One region of the Paenibacillus amylolyticus genome, then DNA from elsewhere that is predicted to be linked to it. Evidence: a T-box and tRNA genes for the amino acid it is inferred to sense, from the RefSeq annotation. Region 1 holds a T-box; the other regions hold tRNA genes.
The links. A T-box is a leader RNA that pairs with one kind of tRNA and senses whether it is charged. The one in region 1 lies ahead of leuS (leucine--tRNA ligase), so its partner is inferred to be a tRNA-Leu.
Positions count from the first base shown of each region.

Region 2: it has a tRNA-Leu gene. The T-box ahead of leuS (leucine--tRNA ligase) is inferred to sense a tRNA for this amino acid. The anticodon was not compared.
Region 3: it has a tRNA-Leu gene. The T-box ahead of leuS (leucine--tRNA ligase) is inferred to sense a tRNA for this amino acid. The anticodon was not compared.
Region 4: it has a tRNA-Leu gene. The T-box ahead of leuS (leucine--tRNA ligase) is inferred to sense a tRNA for this amino acid. The anticodon was not compared.

Region 1 is NZ_CP145892.1:4,850,646-4,856,280, forward strand. Features, by position in the region: gene comER (late competence protein ComER) at 72-917, shown strand; gene leuS (leucine--tRNA ligase) at 898-3,342, opposite strand; T-box leader at 3,421-3,690, opposite strand; gene V6668_RS21595 (aminoglycoside phosphotransferase family protein) at 3,803-4,759, opposite strand; gene V6668_RS21600 (class I SAM-dependent methyltransferase) at 4,981-5,635, opposite strand, start outside.
Region 2 is NZ_CP145892.1:6,022,154-6,027,788, forward strand. Features, by position in the region: gene ppc (phosphoenolpyruvate carboxylase) at 1-978, opposite strand, end outside; gene V6668_RS26515 (WGxxGxxG family protein) at 1,556-1,903, shown strand; tRNA gene V6668_RS26520 (tRNA-Gly) at 2,131-2,201, opposite strand; tRNA gene V6668_RS26525 (tRNA-Pro) at 2,213-2,286, opposite strand; tRNA gene V6668_RS26530 (tRNA-Arg) at 2,302-2,378, opposite strand; tRNA gene V6668_RS26535 (tRNA-Gly) at 2,387-2,461, opposite strand; tRNA gene V6668_RS26540 (tRNA-Leu) at 2,472-2,552, opposite strand; tRNA gene V6668_RS26545 (tRNA-Lys) at 2,559-2,634, opposite strand; tRNA gene V6668_RS26550 (tRNA-Gln) at 2,644-2,718, opposite strand; tRNA gene V6668_RS26555 (tRNA-Val) at 2,728-2,803, opposite strand; tRNA gene V6668_RS26560 (tRNA-Glu) at 2,811-2,882, opposite strand; tRNA gene V6668_RS26565 (tRNA-Thr) at 2,893-2,965, opposite strand; tRNA gene V6668_RS26570 (tRNA-Asn) at 2,969-3,044, opposite strand; rRNA gene rrf (5S ribosomal RNA) at 3,129-3,245, opposite strand; rRNA gene V6668_RS26580 (23S ribosomal RNA) at 3,324-5,635, opposite strand, start outside.
Region 3 is NZ_CP145892.1:5,330,044-5,335,678, reverse strand. Features, by position in the region: rRNA gene V6668_RS23650 (23S ribosomal RNA) at 1-966, shown strand, start outside; rRNA gene rrf (5S ribosomal RNA) at 1,110-1,226, shown strand; tRNA gene V6668_RS23640 (tRNA-Asn) at 1,310-1,385, shown strand; tRNA gene V6668_RS23635 (tRNA-Glu) at 1,390-1,461, shown strand; tRNA gene V6668_RS23630 (tRNA-Val) at 1,469-1,544, shown strand; tRNA gene V6668_RS23625 (tRNA-Met) at 1,561-1,634, shown strand; tRNA gene V6668_RS23620 (tRNA-Asp) at 1,662-1,739, shown strand; tRNA gene V6668_RS23615 (tRNA-Gly) at 1,763-1,837, shown strand; tRNA gene V6668_RS23610 (tRNA-Arg) at 1,844-1,920, shown strand; tRNA gene V6668_RS23605 (tRNA-Leu) at 1,937-2,015, shown strand; tRNA gene V6668_RS23600 (tRNA-Pro) at 2,023-2,096, shown strand; gene V6668_RS23595 (BofC C-terminal domain-containing protein) at 2,300-2,992, shown strand; gene ruvC (crossover junction endodeoxyribonuclease RuvC) at 3,300-3,803, shown strand; gene ruvA (Holliday junction branch migration protein RuvA) at 3,800-4,414, shown strand; gene ruvB (Holliday junction branch migration DNA helicase RuvB) at 4,470-5,480, shown strand; gene V6668_RS23575 (SpoIID/LytB domain-containing protein) at 5,586-5,635, shown strand, end outside.
Region 4 is NZ_CP145892.1:350,423-356,057, reverse strand. Features, by position in the region: gene V6668_RS01760 (AraC family transcriptional regulator) at 1-234, shown strand, start outside; gene V6668_RS01755 (ABC transporter substrate-binding protein) at 329-1,378, shown strand; gene V6668_RS01750 (short chain dehydrogenase) at 1,602-2,207, opposite strand; tRNA gene V6668_RS01745 (tRNA-Gly) at 2,392-2,462, opposite strand; tRNA gene V6668_RS01740 (tRNA-Pro) at 2,475-2,548, opposite strand; tRNA gene V6668_RS01735 (tRNA-Arg) at 2,565-2,641, opposite strand; tRNA gene V6668_RS01730 (tRNA-Gly) at 2,648-2,722, opposite strand; tRNA gene V6668_RS01725 (tRNA-Leu) at 2,731-2,817, opposite strand; tRNA gene V6668_RS01720 (tRNA-Lys) at 2,827-2,902, opposite strand; tRNA gene V6668_RS01715 (tRNA-Gln) at 2,912-2,986, opposite strand; tRNA gene V6668_RS01710 (tRNA-His) at 2,998-3,073, opposite strand; tRNA gene V6668_RS01705 (tRNA-Thr) at 3,171-3,246, opposite strand; tRNA gene V6668_RS01700 (tRNA-Asp) at 3,270-3,347, opposite strand; tRNA gene V6668_RS01695 (tRNA-Met) at 3,374-3,447, opposite strand; tRNA gene V6668_RS01690 (tRNA-Val) at 3,464-3,539, opposite strand; tRNA gene V6668_RS01685 (tRNA-Glu) at 3,546-3,617, opposite strand; tRNA gene V6668_RS01680 (tRNA-Ser) at 3,633-3,724, opposite strand; tRNA gene V6668_RS01675 (tRNA-Asn) at 3,728-3,803, opposite strand; tRNA gene V6668_RS01670 (tRNA-Ala) at 3,805-3,880, opposite strand; tRNA gene V6668_RS01665 (tRNA-Ile) at 3,914-3,987, opposite strand; rRNA gene rrf (5S ribosomal RNA) at 4,047-4,163, opposite strand; rRNA gene V6668_RS01655 (23S ribosomal RNA) at 4,242-5,635, opposite strand, start outside.

The sequences.
Region 1 (5,635 bases):
AGGTCCTCACGCATAGAATAGAGGGAATGAACTGCGCCAGTACCGTAAAGCATGAAAGGAGGCCTGAAACAATGAAGGTTGGATTTATCGGAACCGGCAGCATGGGCAGCCTGCTAATCTATGCCCTGATCCAATCGGGTGCACTTGAGCCCCGGCAGATCGCGGCCAGCAATCGAACCCCGTCCAAAGTACGTCAGTTATCCCTCCGTTACCCCGGTCTGCATGAATCCCAGAGCAATCGGGAAACGGTGATCCGAAGTAATATCATCTTCCTGTGCGTGAAGCCGCTTGAATTCAAACATGTTATTGACGACATCCTGCCTGTCGTGAATCCCAATCATATAATTGTCTCGATCACCAGTCCCGTGCAGCTGCGACATCTGGAATCTTCACTTCCTTGCAAAGTCTCCAAGGTAATTCCCAGTGTCACACACCAAGTCGGGAGTGGAGCATCCCTCTGCATACATGGCGAACGAATGACCAGTGAAGACCGCGCTGTGTTGGAAAGTCTGCTCAGTCATATAGGCAGGCCGTACCAAGTGGATGAAGCCTGTACACGCATCACATCCGACTTCTCCAGCTGCGGACCTGCATTCATATCGTTCTTTTTGGAACAGTGGATCGAAAGTGCAGTGAAGCTGACAGGCATCAAAAGGGCAGATGCCTGCGCTCTGGCTGGCGAAATGCTCCTGGGAACAGGCAAGCTGCTCACCGAAGGAGGATACACCCCGCAAGAGCTTCAGGCTCGTGTCGCTGTACCTGGCGGTATTACCGCTCAGGCACTTGCACTGCTGAAGGTTAGTCTTGACGGCGTTTTCGACAGCCTGATCCATACGACACATGACAAATATGATGAAGATTTGTTAAAGCTGGATGAACTATTCCGAGCCGGTGAGATTAACCGGCAACAATATTAACGAGTTTGCCTGGAACGGCAATGACCTTGCGAATGGTCTTGCCTTCCAGCGCCTGCTTAACAGGTGCCAGCTCCATCGTAAAGTCCTGCATACCCTGTGCATCCAGATCCTTCGCGATCGTAGCACGAGTTACAATTTTACCATTTACCTGAACAACGATTTCTACTTCCGCATCCACTGTCATGGACTCATCATATTCAGGCCAAGCCACGTAAGAGATTCCACCTTCATGACCCAAACGGCTCCACAGTTCCTCTGCCATATGTGGTGCCAGTGGTGACAACAGCTGCACAAATTTCTCCATCGCTTCACGAGGCAGTGTGTCCGCTTTGTATGCATCGTTGATGAAAATCATCAGCTGGCTGATGGATGTGTTGAAGCGCAGATGTTCCAGATCTTCCGTAACTTTTTTGATCGTTTTGTGAGCAGTCCGTTTGAACTCATCCGTTCCACCGTCCACCGTAATCTTGTCATTGATGGCTCCTGTGTCTTCGTTAATGAAGAGACGCCATACACGTGACAGGAAGCGGTGCATGCCTTCAACCCCGTTTGCATTCCACGGTTTTGTCGCTTCCAATGGTCCCATGAACATCTCGTACAGACGCAATGTATCTGCGCCGAATTCATTGACGATTTCATCCGGGTTAATGACATTACCACGTGATTTACTCATTTTCTCATTATTGGTACCCAGGATCATACCTTGGTTCACCAGTTTGTGGAAAGGCTCTTTGGTATCCACAACACCCAGATCATACAGCACTTTGTGCCAGAAACGAGCGTACAGCAAGTGAAGTACGGCGTGCTCTGCTCCGCCAATGTACAGATCAACTGGCAGCCACTGCTGCTGTTTCTCCTTAGAGATCAGTTCCTTGTCATTGCGCGGATCGATAAAGCGCAGGTAATACCAGCAGCTACCCGCCCATTGTGGCATGGTATTGGTCTCGCGACGTGCCTTCATTCCCGTTTCCGGATCTACCGTATTCACCCACTCCGTAACATTCGCCAGTGGTGATTCTCCTGTACCCGAAGGTTTGATCTGGTCGATATCAGGCAGCAGCAGTGGAAGTTGATCCTCAGGTACTGTCTTCATCGTTCCGTCTTCCAGATGCAGAATCGGGATTGGCTCACCCCAGTAACGCTGACGGCTGAACAGCCAATCGCGCAGTCGATAGGTTACTTTCCCTTGCCCTTTACCATTCTCTTCCAGCCAAGCAATCATCTTGGCAACCGCTTCTTCATTATTCAGTCCGTTCAAGAAATCGGAATTCACATGCGCGCCATCACCCGAATACGCCTCTTGTGTAACGTCTCCACCTTGAATAACTTCGATGATATCCAGACCAAACTGTTTCGCAAATTCCCAGTCACGTGCATCATGACCCGGAACTGCCATAACCGCACCTGTACCGTAACCAGCAAGAACGTAATCAGCAATCCAGATCGGCAGTTTTGCACCATTAACAGGGTTGATTGCATAAGCTCCAGTGAATACACCTGTTTTGTCTTTGGCCAAATCTGTACGTTCCAGATCACTCTTACGAGAAGCCTGCTCCTGATAAGCCTGAATAGCTTCACGTTGGTCATCGGTTGTAATTGCTTCTACCAGTTCATGTTCTGGAGCAAGTACTGCAAAGCTCGCACCGAACAATGTGTCCGCACGGGTAGTGAACACCTTGATGACTTCCTCGCGACCTTCAATGGCAAATACAACTTCTGCACCTGTCGATTTACCGATCCAGTTGCGCTGCATATCCTTGATGCTTTCAGACCAATCCAGCTCTTCCAGGTCTTCCAACAGACGCTCTGCATACTCGGTAATTCTCAGAACCCATTGACGCATCGGTTTGCGTACAACCGGATGTCCTCCGCGTTCACTCTTGCCATCAATAACCTCTTCATTAGCAAGTACCGTTCCAAGGGCTTCACACCAGTTAACTGCAACTTCATCCACATAAGCCAGACCTTTGTTGTACAGCTGAATAAAGATCCATTGCGTCCATTTATAGTATTCAGGGTCCGTTGTGCTGATCTCACGATCCCAGTCATAGGAGAAACCAAGCGATTTGATCTGGCGACGGAAATTGTCAATATTACGGAATGTAATATCCCGTGGATGTTCACCTGTATCCAGTGCATGCTGCTCAGCAGGCAGACCAAAAGCATCCCAACCCATTGGGTGCAATACGTTGTAACCGCGCATACGTTTGTAACGGGAAACGATATCCGTTGCCGTATATCCTTCCGGGTGACCTACGTGCAGACCTGAACCGGATGGATAAGGGAACATATCCAGTGCATAAAATTTCGGTTTAGCAGGGTCCTCACCCGTTTTAAACGTTTTATTTGCATCCCAATATTGCTGCCAACTTTTTTCCATGACTTGTGGCTGATAGCCGTGTTTCGGCTGGTTATTCTCACTCATCTATTGTTCCTCCTTCAGGTTATTCACTTTAGCTTTAATTGCAACAAAAAAACCTCAGCATCCCGTAGCGTTTGCAGCGCTAGGGACGAGAGGTTGAATTCCCGTGGTACCACCCTAGTTAGCGGACGAACGTGCTTCGTCATCCACTCCCTTTGGACCTGTAACGGCGGTTAACCGATGCGGATTTCCATTCCTGAACCCAAGCTTTATACAAGTAGGTTAAACAGAATGGTGTAATCACCGCATTTCTCCAAGGCGAGTTCGCAAATCACTGTCAACCGGCTTGCACCAACCGCCGGCTCTCTGTTATGTACAGGAATTACTACTGATCCTTATCATCGAAATATGTATACAATATCGGGACCATTATATAAAAAAGCAAGCCCAAAGTCAATATTACACGTTATAATCGCCATCTTGAAGTCCACAGTACGTACCGTTCAATAATACTCGTTGCTGTTCAGGATAACCGAAAACGCTCAATGCCTTCCTCCAGATTATGAATGGTCCAATTCACATGTTCCTGATTATCATATTGACGATAAGCGCACTCAATACGCAGCACCAGGTCAAAGTACAAGTCATAGAGACTTCTTCTTTTCAGCTCACTTTCAGTCGTAATCGCATGCCCATACCCTTTCACAAAACCAGGCGTATAGTTAAAATGACTGAAATAATGCTCCATCAGAGGATCTGCCCACAGTGAACGTTCAAAATCAATAATCGCTGTGATGCGACCCGCGTCCACTAGTACATTGCCATCCCACAGATCCCAACTGATAAGCACAGGTTCTTTGACATCGTCCAGCACATCCGATTTTTCTTCAATCAGGCGTCTCAATTCAGGGTAATCGATCGAAAATGTAATCCCGGCTTCTTCCCCGTCGGTAAGAATGTCATCCATCAGATTCATAAATGCTTCTTTCCATGTGGAATATCGCTGTTTTTGCTCCGAGAAATATCCAAACTTCTCACCCTTGATTTCATTAATTCGACGATTGTACCGACCCAGCTGGTGTTCAATGACTTCCTGCTCTTCCGCAGAATATTGATCCTTGACCTGATTATAGGGCGCTCCAGACATGTACTCCATGATAAAATAACGCGCTGAAGCCATAGTTAACGAATCATCATAAGCCAACACTTGGGGTACGGGAACATCCTGTAGCTCCGTAATGAGGCGTAGTGCCTCAACTTCGGCAATCATGAGATCCTGTTCACAGCGCATCAGATTTGTCGAAGCTGACGGTGCAATTTTGAGTACCACTCGCTGTGCGTCACTCAGTTTAATGAGATATGCATGATTGGCCCAGCCATCCACCATTTCCTTGTAGTCCTGTATACTTGCAGAGAAATGCTGCTCTATTATGGCATTCAACTGTTCTGACGAAAGTCTTGTTTTATATGTACTTTCCATTTTTACACCTCACATTGACAATTGATTTATCTTCTCAGAAAACGCTTTCTATCCGACTATTATCGCCTCCTTTACTTTAACTGGCAATACTTTTTGTCACGTGATTATGTCTTTTCTTGCATTCCTTTATCCTATTTAAGACTATTGCTATTCATTCTCCATAAAAAATCAAACAAAAAACTGCCCTTATGCACCATAAGGACAGTTCTCATTATTCGCTCTTACTTCACAGCCACGTAGAACAAGCGCTGTGCGCTGTCTCCGGCCTCTTTCCATTCAAAATCCGCATATACCTTCACGTCTCTAAAACCTGCCTTGGACAATTCCAGCTTCATCCAGTCCGGATTATATGCACGCTGGACATGAACTTCTTCAAACCGCTGATACATATCCTTATTACCATCATCCACACACGAAAAAATACTGAGATGATGCTCAATCTCACAGCGATCCTGGTCCAGATCACAAGTCCAAATATAAGATACGGAGCGCTCATCCAGTACAAAAGGCTGCTCCTCATCATAACGAATAAGGGTACTCGGATGATGCACATCAAACAGGAACGTTCCACCAGGCTTCAGCATTTCGTATGTCCGCTGGAAAGTACGAACGACATCTTCTTGTTCAAGCAGGTAATTGACGCAATCACAGAAAGATATCACCGAATCCACAGGTTCCGGAACTCGCCATTCCCGCATATCCTGCTGCACCCAACGGACACTGCCCTCGCGATACAAGCGATGACCCTGAGGCGTAGCCTCCATCTTGCTGCGTGCAACCGACAGCATATCTGATGAGAGGTCAATGCCTGTAACTTCGAAACCGGAGTTCACGAGCGGGATCGTAATGGAGCCCGTTCCACAGCCAAGTTCAGCG
Region 2 (5,635 bases), 1.2 Mb from region 1:
ACGATCCTGCTCAATCGACTGCACCAGCTCATCCGATACATGAATGATGTTTGTGCTGAAGCTGAGATGGCCCATAAGTTCAATCATAATCCGTTGGTATTCACGCAAAGCGAGCTTGCGTTGCATCAACAGTGTCTGCCATGTTACATCTGAAGTTACCGAAGGATTTCCATCCCGGTCTCCACCGATCCAGGAACCGAACCGCAAATACGTCGGCACATGCCAGTCATGGTCAGGATAAAATTTGTTCAGGCAGCGTTCCAGCTCCTGATATACATCCGGAAGTACGTGGAACAACGTTTCATGAAAGTAATACATCCCGTTCCGCACTTCATCGAGTACAGTCGGTTTGCGGTCGCGAAGTTCATCTGTCTGCCAGAGTGTAATAACCTCATTCAGCAGCTTCTCACGCAACTGTTCACGTTCACGCAACGTCAGCGTAGGATTATCAAGTGACATGACATCTTCGGATATCCGTTTATGGATGTCCAGAATAACCCGGCGCATAGCTTCGGTTGGGTGAGCTGTCATAACGAGTTCCAACGACAAATCGTCGAGAATCTCTTCCACCTCTGTATGAGACAGTCCACGTTCCTTAAGATCCTGTACTGCTTTCTCAATTGATCCTGGCTGCACAGCGTCCCCAGCAGAACGTTCATAATCCCGTTTACGCCGGATCCGATGGTTTTGTTCAGCAATATTAACTAATTGAAAATAAATAGCGAAAGCCCGAATAACCTGGTGACGATTGTCCGAGTCTAATTCCTGGATCATCGTTTTGAACTCTGCATAGAGTTCTGGCAGAAATTCTGCACGCAACGATTTGCTCGTTTCCCGAATCTTCTCAACGATATCTAGAAGCTCCGTGCCGCCTTGATGGACAAGAACTTCTCCGAGTATATTGCCCAGGAACCGCACGTCTCGCCGAAGCAGGTTGTTGGATTGGCTTTTGCTGGCGGTTACCATAGTTTCAGTCATGCTTATCCTCCCATCTGATCGTTCCATTCGTACACGTAAATTTGACACCTTCATAACATCATACAATAAAATGGTACGAAAATCTTTATTTTTCTACTAGAAAAAATGGGGATTATCCCCGATTTACAGCACAAAAACACGCTTTTTTATTCATTTTCTTGTTCTGCTTCAATTAATGGTCATATACTGTCGCATGATACCTTTTTCACGTACTTTAGATAAATCAAAAGTCTCATACCTATTCTTAAAAACTCATAAATATACAGTTCTTTTAGATATGATCCCATGTACCTGATATTAAGGTTAAACCGCATAATTTCATTGTTTGAGAACAGATGATATACAAAGAAACATGACCGGCAAAGCAAGCTTTTGTATACTTTACCACAGTGACGCAATAAATTAAAGATGTAATTATAATTTTCTTCCCACTACAGTCTGCTTACTAGGCAAGTTTCTTATGTATGTTGTTATTCAATTGGACTCAAAGGTATATCTTAACAGACTATTTCTACATATTGTACTTGTCTTCTTGGGCAGATTAATCTGTAGCTCTTACTAAAAAGGAGGAATCCACATGATGAAGAAAGGTACAACAATTATTGCTTCCGTGCTTCTGGTGGCCGCGATGGCAGGCCCTGCTGCTGCTGCTGGTCAAATGTCCAAAGGAATGGATACAACCGGCTCACGTGTCCGGTCTTATCAGGACACCAACTACATGGACCGCACAAACACTAATTCCAACATGAATATGAACATGGATGGAAACTACCGCAACAATGGTGACTATCGTACCAACAGTGTTCGTGCAAACGCCACAACAACCGACCGTGACAACGGCATGGATTGGGGCTGGCTTGGTTTGTTGGGACTGCTTGGATTAGCTGGCATGCGTAAAAGAGTGACGGACCACAACGAACGTTAAATTGTACTCACGTCACGTTACAATAGCTGCTACGTCTTAGAAGCAGCTCATCCACAGAGATAAACAGAAGAGCCAAGACCTCCCTATTTGGATTGCAAAGGAGTCTTGGCTCTTTTTTAATTAAACCTGTACTGTACCTTACATAAAATAACTGCTAATTTTTACGTTAATACGTTAATAAAAAAAAAGCCTCTGCATCTGCAAAGGCTCTTTCATTATGTCCTGTAAGCGGGTGATGGGAATCGAACCCACGCTATTAGCTTGGAAGGCTAAAGTTCTACCATTGAACTACACCCGCATAAACAAAAATCGGGATGACACGATTTGAACATGCGACCCCCTGGTCCCAAACCAGGTGCTCTACCAAGCTGAGCTACATCCCGATACTAAAAAAATAATGGCGCGCCCTGAGAGATTCGAACTCCCGGCCTTTTGATTCGTAGTCAAACGCTCTATCCAGCTGAGCTAAGGGCGCAAAAATATTGGAGCGGAAGACGGGAATCGAACCCGCGACCCTCGCCTTGGCAAGGCGATGCTCTACCGCTGAGCCACTTCCGCAAATAAAGGATGCGCGTGGAGGGACTTGAACCCCCACGTCAAAGACGCTAGATCCTAAGTCTAGTGCGTCTGCCAATTCCGCCACACGCGCATATGATGGTGAGTCATGAAGGGCTCGAACCTTCGACACCCTGATTAAAAGTCAGGTGCTCTACCAACTGAGCTAATGACTCATACTAAAATGGCTGGGGATATAGGATTTGAACCTATGCATGACGGAGTCAAAGTCCGTTGCCTTACCGCTTGGCTAATCCCCAATAAAAATATGGTGGAGGCTGAGGGGATCGAACCCCCGACCCTCTGCTTGTAAGGCAGATGCTCTCCCAGCTGAGCTAAGCCTCCAACTATATGACCCGTAGGGGATTCGAACCCCTGTTACCTCCGTGAAAGGGAGGTGTCTTAACCCCTTGACCAACGGGCCCCATTTCCAAAGCTCTCAACCGGGATCGAACCGGTGACCTCATCCTTACCATGGATGCACTCTACCTACTGAGCTATGAGAGCAAATGGCTCCCCGAACAGGGCTCGAACCTGTGACAACTCGATTAACAGTCGAGTGCTCTACCAACTGAGCTATCAGGGAATAATATGCATTTGCAGGGCAAATGCAATTCATCGTACAACGTCCACATGCAGAGCCTGTTTTCTATGTATGATGAAAGAGTTCGCTTGGCGGCGTCCTACTCTCCCAGGACCCTGCGGTCCAAGTACCATCGGCGCTAGAGGGCTTAACGGTCGTGTTCGGGATGGGTACGTGTGGAACCCCTCCGCCATCGCCACCAAACGCAACGCTTAGCTTACATTCAGAGATCGTTCTCTGAAAACTAGATTCGAAACGAAACATGCGATTTATCACTTGCTATTGGATAAGCCCTCGACCGATTAGTACTGGTCAGCTCCATGCATTGCTGCACTTCCACCCCCAGCCTATCTACCTCGTCGTCTTCAAGGGGTCTTACATACTGGGAAATCTCATCTTGAGGGGGGCTTCACGCTTAGATGCTTTCAGCGTTTATCCCGTCCGTACATAGCTACCCAGCGGTGCTCCTGGCGGAACAACTGGTACACCAGCGGTACGTCCATCCCGGTCCTCTCGTACTAAGGACAGCTCCTCTCAAATTTCCTACGCCCACGACAGATAGGGACCGAACTGTCTCACGACGTTCTGAACCCAGCTCGCGTACCGCTTTAATGGGCGAACAGCCCAACCCTTGGGACCTACTTCAGCCCCAGGATGCGATGAGCCGACATCGAGGTGCCAAACCTCCCCGTCGATGTGGACTCTTGGGGGAGATAAGCCTGTTATCCCCAGGGTAGCTTTTATCCGTTGAGCGATGGCCCTTCCATGCGGTACCACCGGATCACTAAGCCCGACTTTCGTCCCTGCTCGACTTGTAGGTCTCGCAGTCAAGCTCCCTTATGCCTTTGCACTCTTCGAATGATTTCCAACCATTCTGAGGGAACCTTTGGGCGCCTCCGTTACTCTTTAGGAGGCGACCGCCCCAGTCAAACTGCCCACCTGACACTGTCCCCGCACCGGATTACGGTACCAGGTTAGAACCTAGATACGATCAGGGTGGTATCCCAACGTTGCCTCCACGCAAGCTGGCGCTCACGTTTCAAAGGCTCCCACCTATCCTGTACAGATCGTACCCAAATTCAATATCAAGCTGCAGTAAAGCTCCATGGGGTCTTTCCGTCTTGTCGCGGGTAACCTGCATCTTCACAGGTATTAAAATTTCACCGGATCTCTCGTTGAGACAGCGCCCAAGTCGTTACGCCATTCGTGCGGGTCAGAATTTACCTGACAAGGAATTTCGCTACCTTAGGACCGTTATAGTTACGGCCGCCGTTTACTGGGGCTTCGGTTCACAGCTTCGGATTGCTCCTAACCACTCCCCTTAACCTTCCAGCACCGGGCAGGCGTCAGCCCGTATACTTCGCCTTACGGCTTCGCACAGACCTGTGTTTTTGCTAAACAGTCGCTTGGGCCTTTTCACTGCGGCCCCCTCGTGCTATTCACACTACCGGGGCACCCCTTCTCCCGAAGTTACGGGGTCATTTTGCCGAGTTCCTTAACGAGAGTTCTTCCGCGCGCCTTAGAATACTCTTCTCGCCTACCTGTGTCGGTTTGCGGTACGGGCACCATCACCTGGCTAGAGGCTTTTCTTGGCAGTGTGAGATCATGACCTTCGCTACTATAATTTTCGCTCCCCATCACAGCTCAGCCTTACAATGTGCGGATTTGCCTACACATCAGCCTTACTGCTTAGACGGACATCCATCAGTCCGCGTCACTACCCTACTGCGTCCCCCCATTGCTCATAACGGCTTACGGTGGTACAGGAATTTCGACCTGTTGTCCTTCGACTACGCCTTTCGGCCTCGCCTTAGGTCCCGACTTACCCTGAGCGGACGAGCCTTCCTCAGGAACCCTTAGGCTTTCGGCGGATCAGATTCTCACTGATCTTTTCGTTACTCATACCGGCATTCTCACTTGTATAATGTCCAGCGCTCCTTACGGTACACCTTCAACCCTTATACAACGCTCCCCTACCCCTGATGCAAAGCATCAAGCCATAGCTTCGGTGGTGTGTTTAGCCCCGTTACATTTTCGGCGCAGAGTCACTCGACCAGTGAGCTATTACGCACTCTTTCAATGATGGCTGCTTCTAAGCCAACATCCTGGTTGTCTGTGCAACTCCACATCCTTTCCCACTTAACACACACTTGGGGACCTTAGCTGATGGTCTGGGCTGTTTCCCTTTTGACAATGGATCTTAGCACTCACTGTCTGACTCCCGGAAGTAAGTCTATGGCATTCGGAGTTTGACTGAGCTTGGTAACCCTTGCGGGCCCCGCACCCAATCAGTGCTCTACCTCCACGACTCTGTTTTCCGAGGCTAGCCCTAAAGCTATTTCGGGGAGAACCAGCTATCTCCGAGTTCGATTGGAATTTCTCCGCTACCCCCACCTCATCCCCGCATTTTTCAACATGCGTGGGTTCGGGCCTCCAGTGCGTGTTACCGCACCTTCACCCTGGACAGGGGTAGATCACCCGGTTTCGGGTCTACGTCCACGTACTAAGTCGCCCTATTCAGACTCGCTTTCGCTGCGGCTCCGGCTCTTCACCTTAACCTTGCACGGGAACGTAACTCGCCGGTTCATTCTACA
Region 3 (5,635 bases), 480 kb from region 1:
TAAGGTAGCGAAATTCCTTGTCAGGTAAATTCTGACCCGCACGAATGGCGTAACGACTTGGGCGCTGTCTCAACGAGAGATCCGGTGAAATTTTAATACCTGTGAAGATGCAGGTTACCCGCGACAAGACGGAAAGACCCCATGGAGCTTTACTGCAGCTTGATATTGAATTTGGGTACGATCTGTACAGGATAGGTGGGAGCCTTTGAAACGTGAGCGCCAGCTTGCGTGGAGGCAACGTTGGGATACCACCCTGATCGTATCTAGGTTCTAACCTGGTACCGTAATCCGGTGCGGGGACAGTGTCAGGTGGGCAGTTTGACTGGGGCGGTCGCCTCCTAAAGAGTAACGGAGGCGCCCAAAGGTTCCCTCAGAATGGTTGGAAATCATTCGAAGAGTGCAAAGGCATAAGGGAGCTTGACTGCGAGACCTACAAGTCGAGCAGGGACGAAAGTCGGGCTTAGTGATCCGGTGGTACCGCATGGAAGGGCCATCGCTCAACGGATAAAAGCTACCCTGGGGATAACAGGCTTATCTCCCCCAAGAGTCCACATCGACGGGGAGGTTTGGCACCTCGATGTCGGCTCATCGCATCCTGGGGCTGAAGTAGGTCCCAAGGGTTGGGCTGTTCGCCCATTAAAGCGGTACGCGAGCTGGGTTCAGAACGTCGTGAGACAGTTCGGTCCCTATCTGTCGTGGGCGTAGGAAATTTGAGAGGAGCTGTCCTTAGTACGAGAGGACCGGGATGGACGTACCGCTGGTGTACCAGTTGTTCCGCCAGGAGCACCGCTGGGTAGCTATGTACGGACGGGATAAACGCTGAAAGCATCTAAGCGTGAAGCCCCCCTCAAGATGAGATTTCCCAGTATGTAAGACCCCTTGAAGACGACGAGGTAGATAGGCTGGGGGTGGAAGTGCAGCAATGCATGGAGCTGACCAGTACTAATCGGTCGAGGGCTTATCCAATAGCAAGTTCTAAATCGCATGTTTCGTTTCGAATCTAGTTTTCAGAGAATGATCTCTGAAATGAAAATTGGTACATCACATAACGTGTGTATGATTTTCAGTTCCATATCTGATTTTAAGAAGCTATGCTTCGATAAATCGCGTTTGGTGGCGATGGCGGAGGGGTTCCACACGTACCCATTCCGAACACGACCGTTAAGCCCTCTAGCGCCGATGGTACTTGGACCGCAGGGTCCTGGGAGAGTAGGACGTCGCCAAGCGAACTCTTTCATCATACATAGAAAACGGGCTCTGCATGTTGATGTTGTACGATGAATTGCATTTGCACTGCAAATGCATATATTCCCTGATAGCTCAGTTGGTAGAGCACTCGACTGTTAATCGAGTTGTCACAGGTTCGAGCCCTGTTCGGGGAGCCATTAAGGCCCGTTGGTCAAGGGGTTAAGACACCTCCCTTTCACGGAGGTAACAGGGGTTCGAATCCCCTACGGGTCATATAGATGGAGGCTTAGCTCAGCTGGGAGAGCATCTGCCTTACAAGCAGAGGGTCGGGGGTTCGATCCCCTCAGCCTCCACCATATAACTTTATAACGACGCGGGGTGGAGCAGCCCGGTAGCTCGTCGGGCTCATAACCCGAAGGCCGCAGGTTCAAATCCTGCCCCCGCAATTATACTTTCCTTTGAGAAAGTGATCTGGAACCGTGGTGTAGTTGGCCTAACATGCCTGCCTGTCACGCAGGAGATCGCGGGTTCGAATCCCGTCGGTTCCGCCATTTTTATATTAATAATACCGTGTGCGGAAGTGGCTCAGCGGTAGAGCATCGCCTTGCCAAGGCGAGGGTCGCGGGTTCGATTCCCGTCTTCCGCTCCAATATTTGCGCCCTTAGCTCAGCTGGATAGAGCGTTTGACTACGAATCAAAAGGCCGGGAGTTCGAATCTCTCAGGGCGCGCCATTATAACTTCAAATTTGCCGGCGTGGCGGAATGGCAGACGCGCTCGACTCAAAATCGAGTGGGAAACCGTGGAGGTTCGAGTCCTCTCGCCGGTATATATAACGGGATGTAGCTCAGCTTGGTAGAGCACCTGGTTTGGGACCAGGGGGTCGCATGTTCAAATCGTGTCATCCCGATCTCTAAAAACACTATCTAATTATAGATAGTGTTTTTTTATATTTATCTATATAAGATTCTATAAATGCAGGTTCCGGTATTCACTATGACAAATTCTCTAACCTAACACATGTGTGTTCCTTCTTCAGACAACAAGTTAATTGTGCATAAAGCCTCAATCTTTAGGTCACAATAGGTTTAAAAAGTGATAGAAGGGGTTCATGTGAACACGTTTAACTTCAGAAAACAATTCAAGAGACGCTGGAGACGGTGGAAACGAACAGTATGGATGACGGCGGCTCTGCTTGCAGTTACGATATTGGCTTACAGCGGGTTGTCTATCTCATCGGCGATAGAGCGTTTGCTGACAACTAATTTTAGTGAGGCAACCAGTGTGATGGGCCCTGTTACGCAGGAAACAAGATCAGAACAGGAGATTCAGGCGTTAGTAGAGCAACTTGATTCTGATCCGGATCATTTAACAAGTGTGGTTTTGGAGACAAAGTACATCTGCGGAGTGGAAACAGAGCAGTTAGGCAAGATGGCTAGACCACAGTTGAAGATGCTGCTGGCTCAACATCCGGAATGGGATGCTACCGTTGGAACATCAGATGAGTTGCATTTGAAGCAACGTGTAGATGACCTTTCACCGCTTTGTAAACAACAGGCTTATATCAGCATAGATGCTGTAGGGAACCTTAATTTGTACGAAGGTAAGCCTGGAGAAGAGAAGGTTATTCGTACGTTCTTTCAATTGGATGTTGGGACATTGGAGAGTTCTTTGCCAGAAGGGGTACTGGAGCAATTGCAGCAGGGTATTCGGATTCAGGACAAGGATGAATATGATAGCGTAATCTCTACGTTCAGTGACTATGCCGTGGATGAAGACCATCATTTAATCCGTAATGACGGGTAATCCAAACGTCCTCACCTACAGTATTAAAATTGTGAAGTACTGAAACGATGGTGGCAATAGCAATAACATTGGTGGTTTACGTAACCAAGCGATAGAATCTAAAAACGTGGAATGTGGTGAAGGACATCGAAGAGATGTCCTTTTTGTCGTTTGAACTGAAATACATGAAAATAAATATAAACATGTAAAAAATTCACGAATAAAGACGAGTAATCAGTTAGACAAAGTTTTTCCTGCCGCAGGGTCTATCTTTTGTTATAATGAAATGAACGATACATATGTTCGCTTTTGTGAGGGAGAGATGGTTTTGCGTTTTTTGGGAATTGACCCGGGGATTGCGATTGTTGGTTTTGGTTTTGTGGATAAAATCGGCAGTAAGGTGGTACCCGTACAATATGGATGTATTCAGACGGAAGCTCATACCCCTGAAGAGGAACGGTTGCTTCACGTATATGAAGGTATGGTGCAATTGATTGATAAATACAAACCGGACGCAGTAGCGCTGGAGAAACTTTTTTTCAATCGGAACGTTACAACAGCGATGTCTGTCAGTCAGGCGAGAGGCGTTATGGTACTCGCTGCCGCACAGAAGGGTTTGCCTATTGCAGAGTATACGCCAATGCAGATCAAGCAGGCTGTTGTGGGGTACGGTAAAGCGGAGAAGAAGCAAGTACAGGAGATGGTCAAAATGTTCTTGCGTCTTCAGGTCGTTCCTAAGCCGGATGACGTAGCGGATGCATTGGCTGTAGCCGTGTGCCATGCACACTCTTATACATTAAATTCCAAGTTGAATGAGGTATTGCGAAAATGATTGATTTTCTAAGAGGACAGTTCATTCATGTAGAGAATGATTATATTGTGCTGGATGTTCATGGCGTGGGGTATCGCGTTTTCTGTCCGAATCCATTTGCGTTTGCGAAGCAAGAAGGCGAAATTACCGTGTACACTCACCATCATGTGCGTGAGGATGCGATGTTGCTGTTTGGATTTGTTACACGGGATGAGCAGCGTTTGTTCCGTAAACTGATTGAAGTATCCGGTATTGGTCCAAAAGTAGCTCTGGGCATACTCGCTGGAGGTACACCAGAACATGTGGTTACGGCGATTTACCAGGAGAATCTTACGTTCTTGACCAAATTGCCAGGCATCGGTAAGAAGACTGCACAACGCATGATTCTGGATCTCAAGGATAAGCTGGATAGTTTTGGCGCGGCAGCGTATGCAACAGGGTTGTTCGCTCCTCCATCGGAAGAGTCGGGAAGTGGTTCAGCCTGGGATGAGGCACGTGAAGGTCTCAAGGCACTTGGGTATACTGACAGTGAGCTTGATAAAGTATGGCTCAAATTGAAAAAGGATGTTACTACAGCAGATTCCGTTGATGTGTTGATGAAAAAGGCGCTGCAAATGCTGTTTACGGGATAATACAAATTGCATATTATAATATAGCTGTAGCCTGCAAAAAAAGGTAGGGATGAACATGGATGACCGGATTATTTCCGCGAACCTGATGATGGAGGACCAAAATGTTGAGTTGAGTCTTCGTCCCCGGTATCTGAATGAGTATATCGGGCAGAATCAGGTGAAGGAAAATTTAAAGATATATATTGAAGCTGCCAAATTTCGTAATGAGGCATTGGATCACGTTTTGTTATATGGCCCACCTGGGCTTGGTAAAACAACACTTGCCAACATTATTGCCAACGAATTGGGCGTTAATTTACGAACTACGTCAGGCCCGGCCATTGAACGCCCGGGTGATCTTGCAGCATTGTTAACCAATCTGCAGGAAGGCGATGTCTTGTTTATTGATGAGATTCATCGTTTGCATCGTACGGTTGAAGAAGTTATGTACCCCGCTATGGAAGATTCGGCATTGGATATTATGATTGGTAAAGGTCCAAGTGCACGTTCCGTTCGGCTGGATCTGCCACCATTCACTCTGATTGGGGCTACAACGCGTGCTGGCTTGCTGTCTGCTCCACTTCGAGATCGATTTGGTGTTATCAGTCGATTGGAATTCTATACGGTTGATGAGCTGGCTTATATCGTCTCACGCTCTACCGAAATTTTAGGTGTGGAGATTGTGGGAGATGCTGCGCAAGAGATTGCATTGCGCTCACGTGGGACACCGAGGATCGCGAACCGTTTGTTAAAACGAGTACGCGACTTTGCACAGGTGCGTGGTGATGGGATTATAACGCAGACACTGGCGGAAGAAGCGCTGCAACGTCTCCAGATTGATCCGCGTGGCCTGGATGACATTGACCATAAGATGCTCAAATCTATGATCAACAGCTTCCGGGGAGGTCCCGTAGGATTGGATACCATTGCTGCTACAATCGGTGAAGAAAGTCAGACGATCGAGGATGTTTATGAACCGTATCTGCTTCAGATTGGTATGATTCAGCGTACACCAAGGGGCAGGATCGTAACAGATCTCGCCTATCATCATTTGGGTCTACCTGTTCCACCAAGAGACGGGAAATAATCAAATCTGTTGAACAAGCTCATTTGAAGGTTCACCATAAACATTGAAATAATCACGTGTTAACCCGATATAAAGTGAAAGAAATGCATGGAGAGGAGTCTGATTGTGGGAAAAGCAATACGAACGAAAAAGTGGAGTCGTCGATTGAAGGTACT
Region 4 (5,635 bases), 2.4 Mb from region 1:
CCTCAAATGGTTGGAGATCGCATGTTACTGATTGTGGACCAGGACTCAGAATCCCAGCAACGTTGGCATAAACTACAACATACTCAGCAATGGCAAGATTTGATGCCTGTGCAGAACCAACATGTATATCTGCTAGATGAAATGCCGTGGTTGGATTATTCACCATATGCTCATGATCAGATCATCGATGAAACCCTGAAACTTTTTGGTGGAACTCAGCACATTAATCCATGACCGGATAGCACAGAAGGCTATGTCTCCCCCAACATGAGACCGCTACAATATAAAGTGTACTGAGAATCAATATCATTAGAAACACAGGGGGATTATGATGTACAAACAGCAATATGTCAAAATAACGGGGATCCTGTTCATACTCGCGATGTTACTTGTTGCGTGTGGACAGACACCTGCAAGCACTTCGCAGCCATCTGCAGATGGCGTAAAATCAGCTGCGGGGACAGATGGGGACTCATCCACTGAATCAGCTACTAAGACCGTGGAGAGCGCCAGTGGCAGCAAAGAAATCCCGGCACATCCTGAACGGATTGTGTCCATTAATATGGAGGATATTCTCCTCTCCTTGGAGGTACCACTGGTACTTGCTACACCTATTGGCCGGCAAGATTATCTGAATGAGCAACTTGAAGCTCAAGGCGTGGATGTCGAACCCATCAATGAAAGTGTCAATTTTGAAGCTGTAGTCAGCGCCAATCCGGACCTCATTATTGCCAATGCCAGTTTGGATGCCAAAATTCTCGAACAACTCGAGAAGATCGCGCCTACGATCACTTATGATCGCCGTAATTGGCAGGAATCTATCGTGCAGGTAGCTACTGCACTAGATATTGAAGAGCAGGCTGAACAGCTTTTACAAAAAAATAAAGACCAAGTAACTGAAGCTCAGAAGCTCGCAGCCGATATCACCAAGACCAAACCTACAGCTGCATTCCTGCGCCTGGAAGAGAAGGATATGCGTTTGTTCTTCTCTTCCATTCCATCCACGCCATTTCCAGCTTCCAGTTATGTAGGAGCGGGTTATGAGGTTGGATTCACTCCCGACGCTCTCGTTACCAAACTTGAGGCAGAGAACCCGGATCGGATGAATGCCAGTATCTCGGTAGAACTTTTGCCTGAAATCAAAGCAGACTATCTGTTTATCGTGTCCATTAGCTCAGATGGGTCAGCTGAAGCGTTGCAAAAAACAAAAGATGAACTCAATGAAATCCAGCAACTCCAAGTATGGAAAAGCCTACCCGCTGTTCAAAATGGTCATGTCTATGTCCTCAATGCTAAGAAATGGCTCATTGACGGCCCTATTGCCGAATCGCTCAAACGTAATGAAATGCTCGAAGTTCTTGGACTACCTGCTCCATAATAGTAAACATACCGTCTGTTTCATCCACAGCAAACAAAAGGAGATTCACCGGATTTTCGGTGGATCTCCTTTATATTTAATATTCCAAATGGCCTCATTCAGTCCTGTTTTATGAAAAATCATTCTACATGCTTAACAGCTAAATGTATTTCATGTACACCTTTCTCATCCTGCAATTAATTAGGGATAGGTAATCATCAAATCATATATAACTGTCCGGCTTTTAATATATTTTGAAATTTTGGGCTGTTTCAATCCCAAGCGCACTCTGGATAAACGTATTAGCCACTTTCTCTACAGGTACAGGATTAAATCCAATAAAGAAATCCTTATATTTCTCCGCCGACTCTACAAACAGATTAGGACTAACTGAGTTCAAACGAATACCTCTTGGCAACTCATACGCTGCCGCTTTGGCAAACGAATCAATAGCCCCATTGACCATAGCACTTGATGCGCCTTTCTCAATAGGGTGGTCTTGTATAATGCCACTGACCAGCGTGAAACTTCCCTTGTCGTTAATATAGTGCTGTCCAATCAATACGATATTGACCTGTCCAAGCAGTTTACCCTGCACACTAATCATATTGTTCTCAGGTGTCAATTCTTCCAGTTTCGCATAATGGGTCTGGCCCGCCGCCACAATGACGTAATCAATATTTCTCACCGTTTCGAAGAGGATAGTAATACTCTCTGTCGACGTCATATCCACCTGAACATCCCCGGATTGTCTACCTGCTGTAATAACCTCAACGGAATAATCTCTCAGTTTCGCAACAACGGCTTTACCTAATGTTCCGTTTCCACCAATGACCAGAGCTCTTTTCATTACTGTTTGTCCTCCTTTATAAATAAATACGGTTAATCAGATACGAATTGTTCTATTTATTTAAACAAAGATTCCATCCTTAATCAAATGACAATTGACCCTATTTTAAATAAATTACACTTATTCTTTTTAACACAAAAAAAGCCTTTACTATAAGCAAAGGCTCTTCTATATGTTACTCGGAAGCGGGTGATGGGAATCGAACCCACGCTATTAGCTTGGAAGGCTAAAGTTCTACCATTGAACTACACCCGCAAATAAAAAAAATCGGGATGACACGATTTGAACATGCGACCCCCTGGTCCCAAACCAGGTGCTCTACCAAGCTGAGCTACATCCCGATACTTATGAGAATAATGGCGCGCCCTGAGAGATTCGAACTCCCGGCCTTTTGATTCGTAGTCAAACGCTCTATCCAGCTGAGCTAAGGGCGCAAATATTGGAGCGGAAGACGGGAATCGAACCCGCGACCCTCGCCTTGGCAAGGCGATGCTCTACCGCTGAGCCACTTCCGCAAAACATATGGTGCGGTCGAGAGGACTCGAACCTCCACGGGGGTTAGCCCACACGGACCTGAACCGTGCGCGTCTGCCAATTCCGCCACGACCGCAAAATATAATGGTGAGTCATGAAGGGCTCGAACCTTCGACACCCTGATTAAAAGTCAGGTGCTCTACCAACTGAGCTAATGACTCGTAATGAAATGGCTGGGGATATAGGATTTGAACCTATGCATGACGGAGTCAAAGTCCGTTGCCTTACCGCTTGGCTAATCCCCATTAAAAAATCATGGGGCGATCGAGGGGAATTGAACCCCCGAATGCCGGATCCACAAACCGGTGCGTTAACCACTTCGCCACGACCGCCATAGAGTAAGCCATTCATCCACTAAGAGAATCTTAGTATTAACAATTTCACTTGTAATATACATTCTATCACAAATTCAGATGTAAATACTAAAAATGGTGCCGGCGAGAGGACTTGAACCCCCAACCTACTGATTACAAGTCAGTTGCTCTACCAGTTGAGCTACACCGGCACGGTGTATATTTAATTAAAAAATGGCGGAACCGACGGGATTCGAACCCGCGATCTCCTGCGTGACAGGCAGGCATGTTAGGCCAACTACACCACGGTTCCAGATCACTTTCTCAAGGAAAGTATAATTGCGGGGGCAGGATTTGAACCTGCGGCCTTCGGGTTATGAGCCCGACGAGCTACCGGGCTGCTCCACCCCGCGTCGTTATAAAGTTATATGGTGGAGGCTGAGGGGATCGAACCCCCGACCCTCTGCTTGTAAGGCAGATGCTCTCCCAGCTGAGCTAAGCCTCCATATTATGACCCGTAGGGGATTCGAACCCCTGTTACCTCCGTGAAAGGGAGGTGTCTTAACCCCTTGACCAACGGGCCTTGCTAAAAAATATCTGGCGGAGAGAGAGGGATTCGAACCCTCGAGACGCTTGTGACGCCTACACGATTTCCAATCGTGCTCCTTCGGCCAGCTCGGACACCTCTCCATATGGCTCCCCGAACAGGGCTCGAACCTGTGACAACTCGATTAACAGTCGAGTGCTCTACCAACTGAGCTATCAGGGAATGGTGGAGCCAAGCGGGATCGAACCGCTGACCTCCTGCTTGCAAGGCAGGCGCTCTCCCAGCTGAGCTATGGCCCCATACACTGTGTATTTCTTGTTGTGGTCTTGCTATGGGCCCTGGTGGACTCGAACCACCGGCCTCACCCTTATCAGAGGTGCGCTCTAACCAACTGAGCTAAGGGCCCTAATATATATCCCTTATTCCTTAGCAAGGGGGGCAAAAAAAATACCCCAAAGGGAAATCGCTTGGCGGCGTCCTACTCTCCCAGGACCCTGCGGTCCAAGTACCATCGGCGCTAGAGGGCTTAACGGTCGTGTTCGGGATGGGTACGTGTGGAACCCCTCCGCCATCGCCACCAAACGCATAGCTTAGCTTACATTCAGAGATCATTCTCTGAAAACTAGATTCGAAACGAAACATGCGAATTATCACTTGCTATTGGATAAGCCCTCGACCGATTAGTACTGGTCAGCTCCATGCATTGCTGCACTTCCACCCCCAGCCTATCTACCTCGTCGTCTTCAAGGGGTCTTACATACTGGGAAATCTCATCTTGAGGGGGGCTTCACGCTTAGATGCTTTCAGCGTTTATCCCGTCCGTACATAGCTACCCAGCGGTGCTCCTGGCGGAACAACTGGTACACCAGCGGTACGTCCATCCCGGTCCTCTCGTACTAAGGACAGCTCCTCTCAAATTTCCTACGCCCACGACAGATAGGGACCGAACTGTCTCACGACGTTCTGAACCCAGCTCGCGTACCGCTTTAATGGGCGAACAGCCCAACCCTTGGGACCTACTTCAGCCCCAGGATGCGATGAGCCGACATCGAGGTGCCAAACCTCCCCGTCGATGTGGACTCTTGGGGGAGATAAGCCTGTTATCCCCAGGGTAGCTTTTATCCGTTGAGCGATGGCCCTTCCATGCGGTACCACCGGATCACTAAGCCCGACTTTCGTCCCTGCTCGACTTGTAGGTCTCGCAGTCAAGCTCCCTTATGCCTTTGCACTCTTCGAATGATTTCCAACCATTCTGAGGGAACCTTTGGGCGCCTCCGTTACTCTTTAGGAGGCGACCGCCCCAGTCAAACTGCCCACCTGACACTGTCCCCGCACCGGATTACGGTACCAGGTTAGAACCTAGATACGATCAGGGTGGTATCCCAACGTTGCCTCCACGCAAGCTGGCGCTCACGTTTCAAAGGCTCCCACCTATCCTGTACAGATCGTACCCAAATTCAATATCAAGCTGCAGTAAAGCTCCATGGGGTCTTTCCGTCTTGTCGCGGGTAACCTGCATCTTCACAGGTATTAAAATTTCACCGGATCTCTCGTTGAGACAGCGCCCAAGTCGTTACGCCATTCGTGCGGGTCAGAATTTACCTGACAAGGAATTTCGCTACCTTAGGACCGTTATAGTTACGGCCGCCGTTTACTGGGGCTTCGGTTCACAGCTTCGGATTGCTCCTAACCACTCCCCTTAACCTTCCAGCACCGGGCAGGCGTCAGCCCGTATACTTCGCCTTACGGCTTCGCACAGACCTGTGTTTTTGCTAAACAGTCGCTTGGGCCTTTTCACTGCGGCCCCCTCGTGCTATTCACACTACCGGGGCACCCCTTCTCCCGAAGTTACGGGGTCATTTTGCCGAGTTCCTTAACGAGAGTTCTTCCGCGCGCCTTAGAATACTCTTCTCGCCTACCTGTGTCGGTTTGCGGTACGGGCACCTTCACCTGGCTAGAGGCTTTTCTTGGCAGTGTGAGATCATGACCTTCGCTACTACAATTTTCGCTCCCCATCACAGCTCAGCCTTACAATGTGCGGATTTGCCTACACA